4 regions of the Rahnella sp. PD4 genome follow, and region 3 is predicted to be linked to each of the others. Evidence: predicted binding sites of a transcription regulator. Region 3 holds the regulator's gene; each other region holds the start of a gene.

Region 1 (3,339 bases), on a different contig from region 3:
CCGCCGATTTGCGGAATGGTGACGTGCGATTCATCGACAATCAGCAGGCCGTCAGCCGGAAGATAATCAAACAACGTCGGTGGCGGCTCGCCCGGCCCGCGGCCGGACAGATAACGTGAGTAGTTTTCAATACCGGAGCAATAACCCAACTCATTCATCATTTCGAGATCAAACTGCGTACGCTGGCTGATACGTTGCTCTTCCAGCAGTTTGTTATTGGCAAGCAGCACCTTGCGGCGATCCGCCAGTTCGACCTTGATTTCTTCCATCGCCTGTACAATACGTTCGCGCGGCGTTACGTAGTGCGTTTTAGGGTAAATGGTAAAACGCGGCACTTCATGTTGCACCTGGCCGGTCAGCGGATCAAACAGCGAAAGACGTTCAACTTCCTGATCAAACAGCTCAATGCGCAACGCCAGATCATCCGATTCAGCCGGGAACACATCAATCACTTCGCCACGCACGCGGAAAGTACTGCGCTGGAAAGCCTGATCGTTGCGTGCATATTGCAGCTCTGCCAGACGACGCAGGATCGAACGCTGATCGATAATCATCCCTTTGGTCAGATGAAGCATCATTTTCAGGTACAAATCCGGATCGCCCAGACCGTATATCGCTGAAACAGAAGCCACCACAATGACATCACGTCGTTCGAGCAGAGCTTTGGTGGCAGAAAGGCGCATCTGCTCGATGTGTTCGTTCACCGAGGCGTCTTTTTCGATAAAAGTATCTGAACTTGGGACATACGCCTCTGGCTGATAATAGTCATAGTAAGAGACGAAATATTCGACGGCGTTTTCCGGGAAGAATTCTTTCATCTCACCGTATAACTGCGCGGCCAGCGTTTTGTTGGGGGCCAGTACCATCGTCGGACGGTTCAGATCCGCAATCACATTCGCCACGGTAAAGGTTTTGCCCGAACCGGTGACCCCGAGCAATGTCTGGTGCGCCAGCCCGTTCTCCAGCCCTTCTTCCAGACGGCGTATCGCCTCTGGCTGATCGCCGGACGGTTTAAATTCGGAATGTAGTTTGAACACTTTACTCATGACGGGCTACCTGACTGAAATGGGAACGCATAGGGCCGTGCGCGCTGTACGGGTGAACAGTTTGCGGAAAAATAGTATGAAAGACTTCGCGATTTTTGCCAGCCCTGATTTTACCTTCGCTATAATACTGTATATAAAACCAGCTTCCAACCGATAAAGAATGTTTGCGTTTAACCTGCTGGCGCTGCTGCACTTTTTTAGGATATGAAAGATGAGATCTCTCACCATCAGGTGACATTTTTTCCCAAAATTCTTTCCCCTTCCGCTTTCTGACCACAGGCTGACGAAGATTGACACAACTATGACGAACGAATTACGACTGTATTGCTTTTAGGTAACTCATTGATTAAAAAGATTATCACTAAAAAGCTGCGAATACGGGCAAACTGAGCGGAACCCGCATGCTGACTCGTCTGTAGCAACTTTTCTTACTCTCATACACAAGGTTATCCACAGGAATAGTGGATAAGTCTCAGCACGCCCCGCGCTGCGGGAGTTGGTAAAAAACAGGATTTTGCCTCCTGCCGGTCTGAGAGGTCTTTTTTAGTTATTTTTTATCTTTTTTATCTCCTTATTTATGCCTATTTTGCCTAGAGAGTCAGGCTGATGTTTCTTGCAAAAACCAAAAGTGCATCCCGACAGGATTTTTTGCTCATGTTTGTCCATGAGGTTGCACCAAAAGCAGTAAGGGCAGCACTGGCAAAGTGCAGTTCCCTTGATGCCGCACCCTGCGGGGGAAAACTCAAAACCTCAGAAACGCTAATGAATAATCCTAAATTGTAAGGGGCCTGGCTGGTAACACCCATGCAACGCCCCTTTTCCCTGCCGTTTTTACAAACTTGGCCTGAGAGTTGCAACGTCTGTGCATGAAAAGGTTAAGGCAGCCAGAACTGCTTTTTTCACCCCGGCGTAAAAAATGAAGATCTCCCTGTTTTCTGGGGTACAGAATCATTTTTAACGTAGGGAAACCTCTCTTAGCCCCATTTATGACTGGTTAAGGGATATTTATCTGTCATTGATGCTGTCAGATTGTCCGTCAACAAACGGGATTAAATTCTGTCAGGGGCATCAATAGCGGAACATAAATGTCAGAAATATGACAGTGGCCGTCAAAGTGAAGTTCAGCGGAAGGCTCCGTGCGGGAGGGAGATCTGATGTTAAGTGTAAAATCAGTTAATCAGTATTATGGGCAAAAACATATTCTGTGGGATATCAATCTCGAACTGTACCGCGGTCAATGTACCTGCCTGATCGGGCGAAATGGCGTAGGAAAAACCACGCTGGTGAACTGCATCATGGGGCATCTTCCGGTGAAAAGCGGTGCAATTTCCTGGCAATCACGTGATGAAGAACCGCAAAGTCTGCTGAATTTGCCGGTCGAAAGCCGTGCGCAAATGGGTATCGGTTACGTGCCACAAGGACGGCAGATTTTCTCCCAGATGAGCGTCGATGAAAACCTGCAAATTGCTATGATGGCCAGCCGGAATAAGACCCGTCGTGTGCCGGAAGAAGTGTATGACCTTTTTCCGACACTAAAGGAAATGGGAGCGCGCAAAGCCGGTGAACTTGATGAAAGCCAGCAGCAGCAACTGGCAATCAGCCGTGCACTGGTTCAGGAGCCTGAATTACTGATTCTGGATGAACCCACCGAGCATACCAGCGCATCAATGGCGGCGAATATGGGTAATATTATTCACCGCCTGAACCGTGATCTTGGTCTGACATTGTTGCTGGTCGGCCATAAATTGCCGTTCATCCGCAGCGTCGCGGACCGTTTCTGTCTGGTCGATGACGGACGAAACATCGCGCAAGGCACGCTGGCGCAGCTTGACGATACGTTAGTCAAAAATTATCTGACCGTCTGATGTCTCAGCGGGTGAGGCGGTCCAGATCCAGATATTGGCCTAAATTCACGTCCAAACCCTGAGTCAGGTACGGGATCTCGCCCAACAGGGGCGCAGGCAGCATACGCGTGAGTGTCTCTCTGTAAGCCTGATGATGCTTCCCCGTTTCCTGAATGTCATTGGCTATCCAGCCTGCCAGAGGCAAGCCGCTTTGTACAATGGCCTGCGCCGTCAGCACGGCATGGTTAATACAACCGAGCCGCATGCCTACCACTAACACTACCGGCAATTGTTCGGCCACCGCCCAGTCGGCAAACGTGTAATCTGCCGTCAGCGGCGTGTACCAGCCGCCCGCGCCTTCCACCACCACCCAGTCCGCCAGCGGTTCGAGATGACGCAACCCGTCTGATAACACCTGTGGATCAATCGGCCGGTTTTCCAGTTCGCTG
Region 2 (3,339 bases), on a different contig from region 3:
ATGCCGTCGCTGTATCAGTTGATCGGCCACAAAGGCGCTGGTGTCGCTGTTGGCCATACGCAGTGCCGTGAGTGTGGCCTGTGTCACCATCGATACGCCGATCGTAGAATTGCCCTGAATGGCACTGACATCTTCAAACTGCCCCACCAGGACACCGGCATCGAGCGTCGTTCCCCCCAGATCAATAACCAGCGAGGTTTCCAGCGCCCCTACCCCTGCACGTTCCAGCGGCGATATCACGGCAGGCAACGATTCCGGCATGACGTCAACGTGTGCGATGGTGAAGGTTTCGCGCTTGTTCAGCGTTACCGGCCGCAGCAGGTTGTCAATTTTACGCTGTATGTTGGCCTCGTTATGCTGACAGTCGCTGGTGTAGAACTCACTGATAGGTAAGGTGACCGTCAGGCTTACCGGCTGTGGCGGCAGGCCACTGGTGAGCAGTGCATGATGTACGGCCAGCAAATTGGTGTCGCCATACTGGTATTCGATGTTGGTGGTATTGATCGCCTGATGGCTGACGCTGTCAAAGGAGTACTTCAGCCCGTCAATTTCATAGTTGTACGTTTCACTGCTGCCGATCCCGGCGACCTTCCACCCCGCTTTAAACGAATTCGGCGAGACAGAGGTACAGATTTCATCGCCGTCCCGCCAGGCCAGTTTTACGTTCGTCGAACCGTCGTCACAACCCATCTTTTTCATGACACACCTTTATATTTACTCAATTAGAGTAAATATAATACCCCAAAAAGGACTAATTGCAATTAATATTACTCATAATGAGTATTATTAAATCATCAAAATAGGGTTTATTTGAGGTGGAATGCCTTTTGTTCAAAGAATGTTCCCACGAATTATTTCCGCCTGAGAAAACAGAGAGCTAGTTAAAAGAAGCCATGCGGCGCTTGCAAGTCTGATTTTTCACAACAATAATACTGTGATTATATACAGTATTATTAAAAGGAGTTGCCATGCTACATATCACTCCCGCCGCCGTTGATCCGGTGAAGGTTTCGTTACCCCTGTTTATTGAACGATGCCCCGCCGGTTTTCCCAGCCCTTGTGCCGACTACGCTGACGCAGAACTGGATCTGAACGATTACTGTATAAAGAAAAAATCCTCCACGTTCTTCGTCCGGGCGATTGGAAATTCGATGACAGATATCGGTTTGCACAGCGGTGACCTGATGGTCGTAGATAAGGCAGAAGAGGCACATCATGGTGACATTGTGATAGCGGAGATAGACGGTGAATTCACGGTAAAGAGACTGTTACTGACACCTCGCCCAGGGCTTCAGGCCATGAACCCTAACTTTCCGACAATCTATCCGGAGGACTTGCAGATTTTTGGAGTCGTGATGGCTTTTGTGCATAAAACCCGGGGCGGTGAATGATGTTTGCCCTGGCGGACGTAAATTCATTTTATGCAAGCTGCGAAGCGGTTCTTAACCCAAAGCTTCGCGGTAAACCATTGATAATATTGAGTAATAATGATGGTTGTTGCGTGGCGCGATCCGCAGCAGCCAAAAAATTAGGCATAAAAATGGGCATGCCGTGGTTTCAGATCCAGCAGATGTCGTTCCCTGAGAAGGTGTACGCGTTCTCCAGCAACTATTCCTTATATCACTCATTTTCTCAACGGGTGATGAGTCATTTAGAGGAACTTTCGCCACGCGTGGAGCAATACAGCGTCGATGAAATGTTTATTGATATCAGAAGCATCGATAACTGCATGGATTTTGAAACCTTTGGCCACCAGCTGCGCGCCCACGTTCTGAAGGGAACTGGCCTGACCATCGGTGTAGGGATGGGACCCGGCAAAGTTTTGGCCAAAGCCGCTCAGTGGGCCTCGAAGGAATGGCCACAATTTAAGGGTGTACTGGCTCTTACGCCGGGTAATCCCCGGCGGACTGAAAAATTGTTATCGCTGATGCCCGTTCAGGAAGTCTGGGGCTGCGGAAGTCGGATTTCAAAAAAGCTAAACCTGATGGGTATTCACACTGCCCTGCAGCTCGCTCGCGCAAATCCCACTTTTATCAGGAAGAACTTTAGCGTTGTCCTGGAAAGGATATGTCGGGAACTGAACGGCGAAAGCTGTATCAGCCTGGAGGAAGCCCCGCCTGCAAAACAGCAAATTATCTGCAGCCGCTCTTTCGGCGAGAGGATCATAACCTATGAGGCGATGCGTCAGGCCGTCTGCCAGTATGCCGAACGGGCAGCGGAAAAGCTCAGGGGTGAACATCAGTACTGCCGGCATATTTCCGTTTTCGTGAAAACATCACCTTTCGCAGTCAACGAAATCTATTACAGCAACGTGGCCACTGAAAAGCTCACCACACCGACACGAGACACCCGCGATATTATTGCGGCCGCAATGAAGGCACTCGATCGTATCTGGGACGATGGCCGCCGGTACGCAAAGGCCGGAATCATGCTCAATGATTTCACACCAAACGGTGTATCACAGTTGGATTTGTTCGATGAAGTTCAGCCCCGACCTGCCAGTGACGCGTTGATGCACGTTCTCGATGGCATCAATAATTCTGGCCTGGGAAAGGTATGGTTTGCGGGACGTGGGATTGCACCCGAATGGCAGATGAAACGTGACATGCTCTCCCCTGCTTACACTACAAGATGGTCGGATTTACCGGTTGCCTCGATTCGTTGACCCTTCTCTATCTGCGTGTAAATTTTAGCGGCAATACGATATTAAATAAAAATCATTATGATTGTTAAATAATGCCTTTTTAATATTTTAATGATATTAAAATAACTTACATACCATTAATCCATCTCAACATTTAAAATCTGGATTGTGCTTCTGCTCTGCCCACCCCACGCAATTCCCACAGCATGGTCGGACGGGAGTTTTATGCTTGGAATACTTTTAAATAGTAATTTCAAAACTAGGGCTATCGAAGAGTCACCTAAGTGGAGAAAAAGTGACTCTGATGCAATAGCAATTGCATCTATCACAGTTAACCAATGCAAAAAATTTCTCTTTATCTAGTTACCAATCATTTACACCTCAAAAACAAATTATATTAATATTAAAATAATATTATTTAATGATAATTATCTGAGAAAATGCTGGTTTAAAAAGATATTTTACTGCTAGTATAAGAACATCATAAGCACAGCATTTTAATATTAAAATGAGGGTAAAAAATGATTCTTACAGTTGGGAATACTAAAGGTGGTGTAGGGAAAACAACACTTGCAGTGAATATTGCTGCCGCCAGAGCCATGCAAGGCCGTGATGTCCTACTTATTGATGCTGACCGGCAGGAGACAGCACAGACGGCGATCAGCATAAGAGCACAAAACGATATCCAACCAGGT
Region 3 (3,339 bases):
GCTGAGCTTTTTCGTGGGAAATTTTCTTGCTGCGGGCTTCGTCTTCAATCGCTTTTTCAATGGCTTTTGAGGACAGCAATTTGTTGAACAAGTCCTGACGTGCCGGAAGACGTGGGCCAACGGCGGCCAGACGTTGACGGGAGAAGTGCATCCGCGCCACACGTGCCAGCTTTTGAGCAATGGTTTTATCTGTGCCGTGTTCCGTCGCCATATAACGCAGGGAAACGGTATTGGAGAAGCGGACAAAACTGTCCCGCCCCAGCCAAAGCACAGCGAAGAATTTCTGGATGCCATTCAGTACGCGCAGATGTGGCGTGTCATCCTGACCTTCACGGCCCGGTGCCCGACCAAACATCACCGACACCGGCAACATCTGAATGTCTAAATCCGGGTTATTGCGGTGCAAATCAAGGTAGTCGTGGAACAGCTTTACGGATTCCTGCTTCGGCGTGTAATAAGAGAATACGCGCGGACCTTCAGCAATAAAGACATGGCTTGGCAGCAGGGTTCCGTCAATTTCCAGCGGAATAAGGGGATCAGGCAGATTCTGTGCCAGACATTGCGCACGCAACGTCAGCAAATCGGCTTTGGAATTATAGGGCAATACATACAAAATCGGCCGCGTCGGGTCTAAATGCAACTCGGTAACCGGATCTGAAGGTATGACCTTGCTCTTTACCAGCAATGAGAGCGGTAAATTCAATAATGTGTAATAAAGTCTACGCCAACCTGACATAAAAACGTGAAGCCTCTTGTTAGCCATTTCGCCGCAAGGATACCAGAAAGCTCAGATGAGATCTGTGGTGATGCAATACCCTTCTTATTTCAAGCCGCAGGGGTGTTGGCTTAAGACGTTCACCCGAATCACTTACTCATGTAAGCTCATCAGGATTCACTTCTTTACCGCCTTTCTGCACCCCGACTATTTGGGGTATAAAGTGCGGCAAATTCTCTAAGGATCAGTAAAAGAAATGGCTAACCAAGTCACTGGATTTACCCGAATTTATAAAGCAGCTGGCTATTCCTGGAAAGGGCTGAAAGCGGCATGGCAAAATGAAGCGGCCTTTCGCCAGGAAGCCAGCGTCGCTATTCCGTTAATTTTGTTATCTTTTTGGTTTGATGTCAGCCCCGTAGAACGCATTCTGCTGGTGGGATCCGTTGTTTTGGTCTGTGTCACTGAACTGCTCAACAGCGCGGTAGAATGCGCGATAGACCGTATCGGATCTGAGTTTCACGTACTTTCAGGTCGTGCAAAAGATATCGGCTCGGCTGCCGTACTTCTGACCATCATATTGGCGTTTTTTGTCTGGGTCAGCATCTTTTGGCCACGATGGTTCTGATTTGGAATCTGCATTCCAGGAATCAACGTTATGCCCTGTTTTTATTCAATCTTAGGTTTTCATTGATCGTTTAGCTGTATATACTCACAGCAAGACTGTATAAACAACCAGGGGGCGGAATGAAAGCTTTAACGACCAGACAACAAGAGGTCTACGACCTTATTCGCGATCATATCTCCACCACCGGTATGCCACCCACCCGCGCAGAGATTGCATCACGTCTGGGGTTCCGTTCCCCCAATGCGGCGGAAGAGCATCTCAAAGCGCTGGCGCGTAAGGGTGTTATTGAGATTGTTTCCGGCGCATCACGTGGCATTCGTTTGCTGATGGAAGAAGAAGAGGGTTTACCGCTGATCGGCCGGGTTGCTGCCGGTGAGCCGTTGCTGGCCCAGCAACATATTGAAGGACACTATCAGGTCGATCCGGCCATGTTTAAGCCGAGTGCCGATTTCCTGCTGCGTGTCAGCGGTATGTCGATGCGTGATATCGGTATTCTTGATGGCGATCTGCTGGCTGTACATAAAACGCAAGACGTGCGTAATGGACAGGTTGTTGTGGCCCGTATAGACGATGAAGTCACCGTGAAACGTCTGAAAAAACAGGGCAGTGTGGTGCAGTTATTGCCTGAAAACAGCGATTTCCAGCCGATCGTAGTTGATTTACGTGAGCAGAATTTCAGCATTGAAGGGCTAGCCGTAGGCGTCATCCGCAACGGTGACTGGATCTGACCTTCGTATTTCGGGCTGCAGATGCGTTGGCTGCGTGCGTTCACCCGAATCACTGACTCCTGTCAGCTCATCGGGATTTTTTTACTTGCCGCCTTCCTGCAACTCGAATGACTCGGTCAGATATTACTGGGTCAAATTCTTGATCCCAATGGTCATATTGTTGATTTGCGGGTTCGTTAGCCGCCTCTGACATACCGCTAAGCTTTAACGTTTCATCTCGTCGCCCCTTCCGGGGCGATGTCACTTACAGGCATAACCTGAACCTCCGGCATGAGATTCTCTATGCAACATCATTCCCTGCGACAAACACTCAAAAACACCTTTTTAAGCCCCCCCGATAAGGCGCTCTGGAGGCTGGCATTGCCGATGATTTTTTCAAATATCACGGTGCCTCTTCTCGGGCTTGTGGATACGGCGGTGATCGGTCATCTCGACAGCCCGGATTATCTCGGCGGAGTGGCTGTGGGTTCGATGATCACGACTTTCCTCTTTATGCTCTTACTTTTTTTACGGATGAGTACCACCGGCATGACCGCTCAGGCGCTGGGCGCGAATGATAACCGGTTGCTGGCGCGCGCTTTCGTACAACCCTTTCTGCTGGCCGTATTGTCTGGTCTCACCATAGTGTTGTTCCGGCACCCCCTGATGGAACAGGCGTTTCATATCGTCGGGGGCAGCCAACCGGTGCTTGAACAGGCGAGGCTGTTTATCGAAATTCGCTGGTTCAGTGCCCCGGCTTCACTGGCGAATCTGGTGATCCTTGGCTGGCTGTTGGGCATTCAGTATGTTCGCGGGCCGGTGATTTTGCTGATTGCCGGGAATCTGCTGAATATCATTCTGGATCTGTGGCTGGTGATGGGGCTGGGCTGGAATGTGCGTGGTGCTGCCATGGCGACGGCAAGTTCCGAGTATTTCACGCTATTTATCGGGCTGTACTTTGTCTGGCGGGTAATGAAGCAACGGGGTATAACCGGCGCACAAATCACCTCGGCCTGGCGTGGTAACCTGCGCCGTCTGCTGGGGCTTAACCGCGACATTATGTTGCGTTCACTTCTGCTTCAGCTTTGCTTTGCCTCACTGACCGTTCTCGGCGCACGGCTTGGCAGCCACATCGTGGCGGTGAATGCGGTGCTGATGAACCTGCTGACCTTCACCGCTTTTGCGCTGGACGGTTTTGCCTATGCTATCGAAGCGCATTCCGGTGAAGCATTCGGTGCCCGGAATCGCCAGAAATTGCTGGATGTCTGGCATGCCGCGTGCCGTCAGGCCGG
Region 4 (3,339 bases), on a different contig from region 3:
AGACCGACAGCGAATACGCGTTCTGCTGGTTATTGCATAAACTCACTCAACGTTATCCGCGCCGCCCTGCAAGCTGGCCGCCGGTGTTTCGCTATATTGCGTCTCTGGCTGATGAGCTAAGGCAGAAAGGGGTGTTTAACATGTTGCTGTCGGATGGCAATTTTGTGATGGCGTATTGCTCGACGAATTTACACTGGATCACGCGGCGTGCGCCTTTTGGCAAGGCAACGTTGTTGGATCAGGATGTGGAAATTGATTTTCAGCAGCAGACGACACCGGATGATGTCGTCACTGTGATTGCCACGCAACCGCTGACGGCGAACGAAACCTGGAACAAAATTGCTCCAGGTGAATTCGCATTATTTCATCGGGGCGAACGCCAGCTGTGAAGGCAGCGGGGTGTTGGACAACGGTTGCAGCACTTCATATTTACCGTCAGTGACCACGACATTCGGTGGCTGATGGTGTTTTTCAAAGTACGCATATCCTGGCTGCAACTGGTTCCAGAAACTGTAGTAGCTGGAGTTTTTATGCGCCTTCATGTTGGCATCGGTCATCCTGAACGGATAAATGCTAATCTTTAAACTGCGTTGCCCGAACTGGAATGCCGCCTGTACGTACGTAAAGATTTCGTCCATATAGCCGTCGGTCATGGCATAGCAACCGATAGACTTACAGTTACCGTGAATCATCAGATACTTACCTGAATAACCCTGCGAGATATCGTAAGCATTCGGGAAACCGATGTTGATGGCGCGATAAAAGCGGCTGTCAGGCTTCAGGTGGTGAATATCCACGTTGTAGAAACCTTCCGGACTTTTAAAATCGCCTTCGCGACGTTTATTTCCCAAACCGCCGGAAAAATCGCAGATGCCATAACTGCCAATCAGGCGAAATTCGCCGTCGAGCTGGGCATACAATTCGAGTTTACGTTCTTGTTTGAAGATCTGAATATAAACCGGTGCGCCCAGTAATTGTTTTTTTAGTGTCGCGTTGACCGGGACAGCATCGCTGGCCACGGCGTAATTTGCTGTAAATAAAGGCAAACTGAGGAGCATCGCAAGAAACAGCGCGATTCTGATCATTCTAAGTCCTGCTCGGTAATAATTTTGATTATGTTGTCTACAGCTGAACTGCCTGTAAGACCGCCACTGATTTTCTTCTTATGTACTGCCTGTCTGAAACGATGCCATATTAATACTGATTAAATTTTTAGCAATCACCAAATAATGAATAATGACTTTCGAAATAGGAAATTTATTACGATGCCATTTCTGGTGATTCATTAAGCCAAATTAACCCGGATTTTGTGTGTTTGAAATTACGCCATCCCACTGTATACTTATACAGTTATCAGGGGAGGGCTATGCGTAAAATCATTCACGTTGATATGGACTGCTTTTTCGCGGCCGTCGAGATGCGCGATGATCCTTCCCTGCGCGACATTCCTATTGCCATTGGCGGCAGCCGTGACCGCCGTGGCGTCATCAGCACCGCCAATTATCCTGCGCGCAAATTCGGCGTGCACAGTGCGATGCCGACCGGTATGGCACTGAAACTTTGCCCGCACCTGAAAGTCATCCCCGGCCGAATGGAGGCTTATAAAGAAGCTTCAAACCACATCCGTGAAATCTTTGCGCGTTATACCCCATTGATCGAACCGCTGTCACTTGACGAAGCTTATCTGGATGTTTCCGACGCAACGCAATGCAACGGCTCTGCGACGCTTATTGCTGCAGAAATCCGTCAGGCCATTTTCGATGAAATCAGGCTGACGGCCTCTGCCGGCATTGCACCGATAAAATTTCTGGCAAAAATCGCCTCGGACCTGAACAAGCCTAACGGCCAGTTTGTGATCACGCCGGATAAAGTCGATGCGTTTTTACAGGATCTTCCGCTGGGTAAAATCCCCGGCGTCGGCAAAGTCACAGCCCAGCGTTTGCAGGCGCTGGGGCTGAACACCTGCGGCGATGTACAGCGCTATGATCTGGCGACACTGCTCAAACGATTTGGCAAGTTTGGCCGGGTACTGTGGGAGCGCTGCCAGGGTATTGATGAACGTGAAATATCCCCCGAGCGGTTGCGCAAATCGGTCGGTGTGGAACGCACGCTGGCAGAAGATATTCACAGCTGGGAAGAATGCGTGGCACTGATCGAACGTTTATATCCGGAACTGCACATACGCCTGAGCCGTGTCAGTCCGGATCTGCGCATCGCCCGTCAGGGGGTAAAACTCAAATTCCATGATTTTCAGCAGACCACGCAGGAACACGTCTGGCCGGTGCTCAATAAAGAAGATTTACTGAAAGTGGCGCGGGAGGCATGGGAGAAACGGCGTGGCGGACGGGGCGTCAGGCTGGTGGGATTACACGTGACGTTGCAGGATCCGCAGATAGAGCGGCAGCTTCTTTTGGATTTGAGCTCCTCCCCCTGTGATGAACTGAACTCCGAATGAAGGTTTAAAAAGTCCAACATTCGGGGTTCAGTTCACAGGGGAGGGAGCCAAAATATCATTTCTTTTCAGGAATTGCTTTCAGCAGGGCTGTCAGCAGTTGCCAGTACAGCCCGACGCTGGCGATTTCAACCTGTTCATCCGGCGAATGCGGGCCGGTGATAGTTGGCCCGATGGAAACCATGTCCATGTCCGGATACGGTTTTTTGAACAGACCGCATTCCAGACCGGCGTGGATCACCATGATGTTCGGGGTTTTGCTGAACAGTGACTGGTAAGTTTCACGCACCAGCGTCATCACCGGCGAGCTTGGCTCAGGTTTCCAGCCAGGGTAGCTGCCTTTTGCCAGACTTTTTGCACCAGCCAGTTCACTCAGTGAGCTCAGCATGCTGACCACATATTCTTTACCGCTGTCGATAAGCGAACGGATCAGGCTGTTGATCGCCACTTCGTCATCTTTCATCGTGACAACACCGACGTTGAGCGATGTTTCGACCACACCTTTCACATCATCACTCATGCGGATCACGCCGTTAGGCGTCGCGTTCAGCAGCGCAAGGAACTTATCCTGACTGTCCTGGCTCAGTGCCCTGGCGTTGCTTTCAGCCGTTTCCGCGACAAAAACGATCTTCTTCTCAACGGCTGACAGTTCAAACTGAATCGTCGCCAGGAATTCCTGTGCTGCCGCTTTCAGTGCGTCCGCTTTATCGGCGGCAACCGCCAGAGTCGCAATGGCTTCACGCGGGATGGCGTTACGCAGCGTGCCGCCGGTAAAGTCCAGCAGGCGCAGACCCAGGGTCCCCGCGTTGTCTGCCAGGAAACGTGCCAGCAGTTTGCTGGCGTTGCCCAGACCTAAGTGAATTTCAGCGCCGGAGTGGCCGCCTTTC

Evidence for each region. Region 3 encodes LexA, which represses DNA repair genes until DNA is damaged. Its sites were predicted from a motif close to TNCTGTATGTACATACAGNA; they were not measured.
Region 1: a site for LexA is predicted at 1,172-1,191, ahead of uvrB (excinuclease ABC subunit UvrB). Genes of this name have one in related genera too.
Region 2: a site for LexA is predicted at 931-950, ahead of umuD (translesion error-prone DNA polymerase V autoproteolytic subunit). Genes of this name have one in related genera too.
Region 4: a site for LexA is predicted at 1,333-1,352, ahead of dinB (DNA polymerase IV). Genes of this name have one in related genera too.

What each region holds. Positions count from the first base shown of each region.
Region 1 covers NZ_JBLZQF010000008.1:155,477-158,815, reverse strand. Annotated here, with positions in the region: gene uvrB (excinuclease ABC subunit UvrB) at 1-1,046, opposite strand, end outside; gene ACOZIO_RS19140 (hypothetical protein) at 1,637-1,852, opposite strand; gene ACOZIO_RS19135 (ABC transporter ATP-binding protein) at 2,201-2,911, shown strand; gene bioD (dethiobiotin synthase) at 2,916-3,339, opposite strand, start outside.
Region 2 covers NZ_JBLZQF010000014.1:83,937-87,275, reverse strand. Annotated here, with positions in the region: gene parM (plasmid segregation protein ParM domain-containing protein) at 1-699, opposite strand, end outside; gene umuD (translesion error-prone DNA polymerase V autoproteolytic subunit) at 969-1,391, shown strand; gene umuC (translesion error-prone DNA polymerase V subunit UmuC) at 1,391-2,665, shown strand; gene ACOZIO_RS23415 (AAA family ATPase) at 3,166-3,339, shown strand, end outside.
Region 3 covers NZ_JBLZQF010000007.1:231,630-234,968, reverse strand. Annotated here, with positions in the region: gene plsB (glycerol-3-phosphate 1-O-acyltransferase PlsB) at 1-736, opposite strand, end outside; gene ACOZIO_RS18240 (diacylglycerol kinase) at 972-1,340, shown strand; gene lexA (transcriptional repressor LexA) at 1,460-2,068, shown strand; gene dinF (MATE family efflux transporter DinF) at 2,351-3,339, shown strand, end outside.
Region 4 covers NZ_JBLZQF010000002.1:864,535-867,873, reverse strand. Annotated here, with positions in the region: gene ACOZIO_RS08600 (class II glutamine amidotransferase) at 1-389, shown strand, start outside; gene dpaA (peptidoglycan meso-diaminopimelic acid protein amidase) at 360-1,085, opposite strand; gene dinB (DNA polymerase IV) at 1,367-2,455, shown strand; gene pepD (beta-Ala-His dipeptidase) at 2,511-3,339, opposite strand, start outside.